Regions from separate parts of the Exiguobacterium sp. E4787 genome, predicted to be linked through region 1. Evidence: riboswitches for the same ligand, from Rfam matches in the RefSeq annotation. Region 1 holds a riboswitch; the other holds the start of a gene.
The links. Region 1 has a riboswitch for thiamine pyrophosphate ahead of thiW (energy coupling factor transporter S component ThiW). Riboswitches for the same ligand answer to the same signal wherever they lie in the genome.
Positions count from the first base shown of each region.

Region 2: another riboswitch for thiamine pyrophosphate. It lies ahead of KNP80_RS00120 (YkoF family thiamine/hydroxymethylpyrimidine-binding protein); the one in region 1 lies ahead of thiW (energy coupling factor transporter S component ThiW).

Region 1 covers NZ_JACSLY010000003.1:180,553-184,206, forward strand. Annotated here, with positions in the region: gene KNP80_RS05855 (hypothetical protein) at 1-201, shown strand, start outside; gene KNP80_RS05860 (hypothetical protein) at 294-1,040, shown strand; gene KNP80_RS05865 (aminoglycoside phosphotransferase family protein) at 1,042-2,010, opposite strand; gene KNP80_RS05870 (hypothetical protein) at 2,053-2,373, shown strand; TPP riboswitch at 2,398-2,496, shown strand; gene thiW (energy coupling factor transporter S component ThiW) at 2,561-3,049, shown strand; gene KNP80_RS05880 (hypothetical protein) at 3,113-3,379, shown strand; gene KNP80_RS05885 (GNAT family N-acetyltransferase) at 3,374-3,654, opposite strand, start outside.
Region 2 covers NZ_JACSLY010000001.1:19,994-23,647, forward strand. Annotated here, with positions in the region: gene KNP80_RS00110 (ABC transporter ATP-binding protein) at 1-16, opposite strand, end outside; gene KNP80_RS00115 (ECF transporter S component) at 9-584, opposite strand; gene KNP80_RS00120 (YkoF family thiamine/hydroxymethylpyrimidine-binding protein) at 577-1,170, opposite strand; TPP riboswitch at 1,253-1,353, opposite strand; gene KNP80_RS00125 (GTP-binding protein) at 1,415-2,608, opposite strand; gene KNP80_RS00130 (hypothetical protein) at 2,712-2,975, opposite strand; gene KNP80_RS00135 (SMP-30/gluconolactonase/LRE family protein) at 2,988-3,654, opposite strand, start outside.

The DNA.
Region 1 (3,654 bases):
AACGCCTCACTCGCCCCTGAGCTAAAGCTTCAGACGAATGAGACGCTCATCGACTGGTTCGAGCGCATCGAACTGACGGACATCGACGCCTCGCTCTATCATCTGATTCGCTATGGGGCCGCATCCGAGCATGACATCCCGGTCGAGCAGCAACAAAGGTTTCACGAGGCACTCGACCGCTACTTACAGCGACACCCCTGAACGAGAAAGTACCCAGGTTCTCACAAAGACGTAAACGTGCTACGCTCATTGATAATAGGGAAAAAATGTAACTTTCTTAGGAGGTTTGATTAATGAAACGCCTAGGCTTGCTCGGATTCAGTGTGTTCTTGCTTACCGGATGCACGGATCCAGTCGAGAAACCAATCGTCCCGGCTGATACAAACGAGCCATCGTCCGAAGAAATCACCACATGGACGCGCGAAGACTTCAAGGACGTGTTCGACCAATACGAAAAAGTCCCGCCGCTCTTGAAGGCCCTCGAGAACGATGGAATCACCCCGTTCCGCGAGACGTTCGAGCACGTCGTCATCGCCGGCGACGGCATCCATCATACATACGCCGATATCCATCCGTTCAAACTCGACGACGGCACTTATGCCACCATCTATGAGAGTGAAAATGGAGACATCGCCAACGGTCCCGAGTCGGTCGCGCCGCTGTTTTGGCAAGAAGCGTCGTTCCTTCAATTCGTCGAAGAGATTGAGAAACGAAAATACGGAACGAGTGCCCCGCCGACGGACGTCGTCTTGACACAAGACGAGTTCCAGGCGCTCTATAACCACCACGCCTATACGTCCGCGCTCATCGTCGAGCTCGACGAATGGGGCGTACAAGTGGCGCGCGACCCGCTCGAAGATGTCATCATCGCTGGGAACGGGGTCAAGGAAGTGAAGGCCGATTTAATCGTCTTTGAAGTCGAGGGCGGTTACGCCATCGTCTACGACCAAGACGGTGAGATCTTCAAAGGGCCGGAGTCGATTGCCCCGCTGTTTTGGAACGAGACGGATTACGAAACCTTACTTCAGAAGCATGAATGACTTATCGGACGCGTCGTTTCAAGTCCCGGTACTCGAGTAACAAGTTGAGCCATTGCGCCGGCTTATCGCTCGACGCTGCCGCATTGTGCCGATATTTTGTCACGTACAGGTACCACGACAAGGCCCGGTAGACGCAACCGAGCTCCTCGGCAATCAACAGATGGCGCCAAAGCACGTCGTCGGATGCGACGCCGCTCCACGCTTCTAAGTAAACCGCGCGCATCGTTTGAATCTGTTCATACCAGGCGACCTCGTCCTCTTCCGGCAATACGTCGTACAGCGCGTTCCAATACACACGCACGCTGAAAAACGGATGCGTGACGGTCGCGTCGCCCCAGTCGAGGATACACAAATCGTTCGTCCGTTCCCGCCAGAAGATATTACCGCCGTGCAAATCACCGTGCTCGAGGCTCATCGGCATCCCGGTCGCGAGCTCGTCACACATGGCAATCAGTTCGTCTTCAAGCACAAGTATGGCCTCGGCTTGGTATGGCTCGAGCCCGGCACAGAGCTCAGGCAGATACGTTTGAATTTCATCCTTCAACTTGGCCGGTCGCCGGTCCGGGATGCCGTAAGACAAGTAGGTCTCGATCTGGTCGATCTCCTGTCGCTGCAGCTGTGCGTATTGACGCAACGCCGCTTCGTATCGACTCACGTCAGGTCGTTCACGTAGCGCCTCTCCGCCGATGTCTCGCATGAGCAACCAGTTCCGGGCTGAATCGATGGCGATGACGTCAGGCACGACATCAGGATGCCGCTCGGCCAGAAACGCCGACAATCCGGCCTCGCCGCGGCTGATATCGGTCACCGCTTTGGCGTAGTAACGTTCCTCATCGAGCGCGCCAACAAGAAAGTACGTCAAATCGGTATCTTTGATCACGTGCCACCTCGCATTCGGCACGTTTGCCTCAATCCATCGTTCGAACCGTTCACGAAACGATCGGTCACGCCATGGGATTGCCTGTCTCATCCTGTTCACCCTTTCTTTCATCATCTCCTAGGAGGAAACGATATGGACGTTGTATATTACTCATACCCGGTCGATGCCATCTTGTATATGTACTTAGGGGCGACGGCCGTCGTCAGTCTCATCATCGGGCTGCTCGTTTGGCGTCTGTTCAAGCGCCGAGATTTCGGCTTTTGGACAACGCTCGTTCTCAGCTTTGTCGGGCTGTCGCTCTCGCTCGTCTGGTTTCAAAACGCGTCCGTCGCCGTGTTCATGGGGACACTCCCCTGGCTGATCAATCTCGTCTTCTCCCTTTTGTTGTACGGCCTGTTCGTCGGCATCATCTATGTCACGTTCCGACCACGAAAGCTCGACCGCGTCAAATGACGGTATGCTATACTCATGTTAATAAACGACCACTAGGGGAGCCTTCGGGCTGAGACGGCATGCGCCGGACCCTTCGAACCTGATCTGGCTCATACCAGCGTAGGGAAGTGGTGTGGGATTCGTCTGTCTTTCCACGCCACTTTTCCACTTGGAGAAGTGGCGTTTTCATTTTGAAAGGAGACTATCTATGCGTATTCAACAACTCACTTGGATGGCGATGCTCATCGCCATCGCCGTCATCGGTTCCCTGTTCATCTCGATTCCGACCGGTGTCGCCCGTGCCTATCCGATTCAACATATGGTGAACGTCATCGCCGCCGTCACCGTCGGGCCGATCGGGGCCGTTCTCGTTGCGTTCGTGACCGGAATCGTCCGTGTCATGACCGGTACCGGGTCGCTCTTGGCCTTTCCCGGAGGTATGATTGGGGCGCTTTTGGCCGGGGTCTTCTATATGAAGACGAACCGCGTAGCCTTCGCCGCATTTGGTGAAGTCATCGGGACCGGCCTCATCGCTTCGCTCGTCGCCGTCCCGTACGCCAAGGTGTTGATGGGGACCGAGTTCGGGGCGCTGTTCTTCTTCCCAGCCTTCCTTGCCTCGAGTGTGACTGGGGCCGTGCTCGGCTGGATCGTCTTGGCTCGGGTCAAGCAATTGCGACCGCTCACGGCGAAGCGATAAATACTTCCCTCCCACCGATAGTAAATGGTAAAATCAGGATATCAGATATTAGGAGGTCATTTCTTGAATCGATTGACGCTATTATTGGCGGCCACCGCTTGCCTGTTCATGTCCGGTCTCTTGTACACGCTCGAACGCATCGCCACGTTCACCCGCTGGAATGCTCAGATTGCGACGGGCACGTTTTCCAGCGAGCCGATGTTCGTCGATGTGTTGCTTCAAAACGTGTTCATCTCGATTTTCGGAGTGGCCGCGATCGTTCTCTTTTTCAAAGCGGGCAGTGCTGTCCAAAATACATCGTCCACAAAAGCAGGGACGGCCGACTTATGACGGCTGTCCCTGTTTGACGTGATACACCCAAATCTCTTCCCCGTTTGCCTCATCAATCAAGCCGCTGTCGACAAATCCACCCTTCGCATAAAATCGTTTCGCCGGTTCGTTCGTCGGATGGAGACTGAGGATGAGGTCATCCACATCGAATCGCTCTTGAATCCACACGAGTGCCAACTGTAAAAAGCGTGACCCGATTCCTTTCCCTTGCTCTGTCACATCGATCATAAATCGATCGAGCCAGATGTAACGCTCCACCTTGTTCTCGGCCCCAA
Region 2 (3,654 bases), on a different contig from region 1:
GTTCTGCCTCAACCATGTACTCGTCCCTTACGCGCGAGGGCATACCCTTCGAGCGCACCCGTACGAAGCAACAAGTCGCTCAAAATCTTACCTCCCAGACCGGCAATGAGCATTCCGCTTGTCGCACGTAACGCGAACATCGTCGCTACGTATGTCGGACTGAGGGCAACGAGTCCACCCATGACATACGTATACGCGAAACTCGTCGCAGCTGCACCAAATCCGGCCAGCATGAGCACCCAAAGGTCATATCGCTTGTAGCCCGTGACCGCAAACGCCGCTTCAGCACCAAGTCCTTGAATGATCCCGACTAAAATAATACGAGGTCCAATCGCGTTACCAATCATCATCTCAATCGTCGCCGCAAGCACTTCTGACAAAAATGCTGCGCCAGGTCGGCGGATGATATAAGCCGCAATAATCGAGACGATGAACCAAATCCCAAAAATCCATTCGTACGCGATTGGTCCAATCAAGCCTGCCCATAGATTCCCGACATGGACGAACGCCAAATAGACGACAGCGAATACGACCGATAAAATGGCCAACAAGACGATTTCTTTTAACTTCCACGACTTAAGCATGCTGCTGTCCCTCGTGTGACGGGCTGTTCACGCTGAACGTGACCGTCATGACGACATGGCTCGTCTTCGCACGGACGCGGTCGAACGTCGCCTCGTAAAATGAAAACACCGGTTCGATGTCGCCGTGAATACCCGAGGCATAATGCATCGAGTCATTGAAAACGCCACGCTCTTTCGCAAACGCAATTTCTTCGTAGATGATGTCCATATACTTCGGGTCCCCGAGCGGATAGAGTGCAAATTGTGAAGATACGTACTGCGAGCCCGCCGTGCCATTCCCCGGCTCAGTCGTCACGTCGAGCAGATTGTCTCCTGCCGTGTCGCCTGGGCAGCCGACCGAGAACGTCCCGCTCATCGACACATGTTCTCCTGTCTTCGTCGCATGTGACAGGACGGCTTTGGCCACATCGAACACATGCTCACTTCGTCCACGGATGACCGTCGAGACGTCGTCGGTATGTCGCCAGACGTTTTGCAAGTTCGTCTCCTTCAATGCCCCTTTGATGACACTCACAAAATCAGACGTCATTGGGCTCAGCGTAAAGCGGAATCCGACGATCGGACTCCTTTCACATTGATTGTTCATGTTCTATTCCCCCTTAATTGTATGTACACAAAAAAGCCGCATCCATGAGAATGCGGCCACTCGTCCAATTTACAAATCCATTAGAAAAAGTGCCACACTTCCTCACGCCGGTATTACCCGGATCGAGTCATAAGGGATTGGAGCCATGCTCACATCTCAGCCGAAGCACCCCTAGTGTAGTCCAATGTATGCGGTTGTCTATGCAACGAAAAGTATAGACGACCACTCCGGATTTGTAAACGGTTTATGTGAAAGTCACGATACCGTTCCCCGGAAGCGTATCTTGCAACGTCGTCCAATCGAGGGTCATCTCCTCGTCTGTCAACAGACACGCGTCGAGTCCGGCCTCGATGACCGAACGCTCCATCCGCTGCCCAATCAAGACGAGCTCCGTCTGACGGTCCCCGTACGGCTCGACGTAATCGGCGGCGAGCTCGGGTTCTGCTGCGAACATAAGACGACGCTCTTCCTTCGGCAGCGTCGCGAGCCAACGTCCTGCGTGTTCAAGCGTCGAGGCGTACCCCGCTTGCGAGAACAGGCAGGCGAGGTCGTTTCGAGAAGCAATCCATAAGAACCCTTTGGCGCGGACGACTTGTTCCGGGAACGCCTCGATCCACGCATGAAGCCGCTCCGGGTGGAACGGACGGCGTCGACGATAGACGAACGAGCTGATGCCGTACTCTTCTGTCTCCGGCGTATGTACTTCCGCCTCAAGCTCGTGAATCCAGCCGGCGGCATGCATCGCCTGCTCGAAATTGAACAGATTGACGTCTAACAGCTCGGTCAATTCTACGTTCGCAAGGACCGACGTCAACAGTTTGGCGGTAGGATTGAGCGCCTTTAACAGCCCGGCCATCTCGTCGACTTCCGTCTCTGTCACGCGGTCCGCCTTGTTCAAGACGATGATGTCCGCGAACTCGATTTGATCGACGAGCAGATCGACGACTTCACGGACGTCCGTCTCATCGATGGCCTGCTTGCGTTCATGGAGTGACTCGCCCGAGTTAAAATCTTTCAAGAATCGATATGCATCGACGACGGTCACCATCGCATCGATATAGACGCGGCTCGTTAAATCGATCCCGAGGGCGTCATCGGCGTATGTAAACGTTTGAGCGACCGGAATCGGTTCTGAGATGCCGGATGATTCGATGATAATCCCGTCGAGTTCACGGTCGTTCGTGATGTCCTGTACCGCTTCGAGCAGGTCCTCACGAAGCGTGCAACAAATGCAGCCGTTCGATAGCTCGACCAATTTTTCGTCCGTCCGCGAGAAACCGCCCTGCTCAATCAATCGTTCGTCGATGTTCAACTCGCTCATGTCGTTGACGATGACCGCATATTTCTTACCTGACCGATTGTTCAACAGATGATTCATCAACGTCGTCTTGCCGCTCCCTAAATAACCGGACAGCACCGTGATTGGAATTCGTTTCATATATCCCCACTCCTAAATCGTAATCATTACTTTTTAGATAATGACGGGTCACCATTGTCTTGTCAAGAAAAAAACACGCCCGTTCCCAGACGTGTTCCTTTCCCTATTCTTCCAACGCCTTGCGTTCCGCCTCGGAGCGGGGATACGTGTTCGCCTGCCACTCGGCCCGATAAATCGAATCGAGCTGCGTCAGACCGACCTCATCCTCATCCTTATCGGCATCGACACTCGGGGCCTCATCCCAGCGCGGATTCAAATACGTGTGGTCGTCTTCCCGGTTCGCATCCAATAGTTTTTGGATCCCGACCCGGGCCACTGCCGCGAGTGCCAAACCGATGCCTGCACGAACGAGCAATCGCTTCACCATTTCTTTACCTCCTTATCGTCCAAACCGATAGAGCGGCATCCCTTTCACGTCTGTATCGATTTTAAAGACCGACCCTGCGTCCGGATGGGCTTTGAGCGCCTCGTCATCCATCCCTTCACGAGCCGTCGTGATGGCGAGTTGGTTCAAGTTGTCGCCGACAAAACAGCACGACGTGACGTTCGGGGCCGGCACGAGCACCTCGAGCACTTTTTCACCCGTCTCCGGGTTCCAGCGCGAGACGCGGCCGCCGGCAAAGTGCGCAATCCATAAGAACCCTTCCTCATCGGACGTCATGCCGTCCGGGAATCCTTCTTCGACTGTGAAATCGATGATGGCCTCCCCTTCGCCGAGCGTACCCGTCTTCAAGTCAAAGGCGTATTTACGGACCGTCTCGGTCGGTGTATCGATATGATAGAACGTCGAATGGTCGGGTGACCATGTCAGTCCGTTCGATAATGTCAACTCGCTCAACATGACCTCGGTCGTGCCGTCGCGATTCAGACGGTATAGCGTCGCTTGTTCCGCCTCGTCTTCAAGATGGAGCGTGCCGGCGAAGATGCGTCCGTACGGGTCGGCTTTGCCGTCATTGAAGCGGAGCTTTCCTTCTGGGTCGTCGAGTTCGACGATTTTATCGAGCTCTTTTGACGTCTCGTCCCACTCATAAATCCCGTCTTTCAAG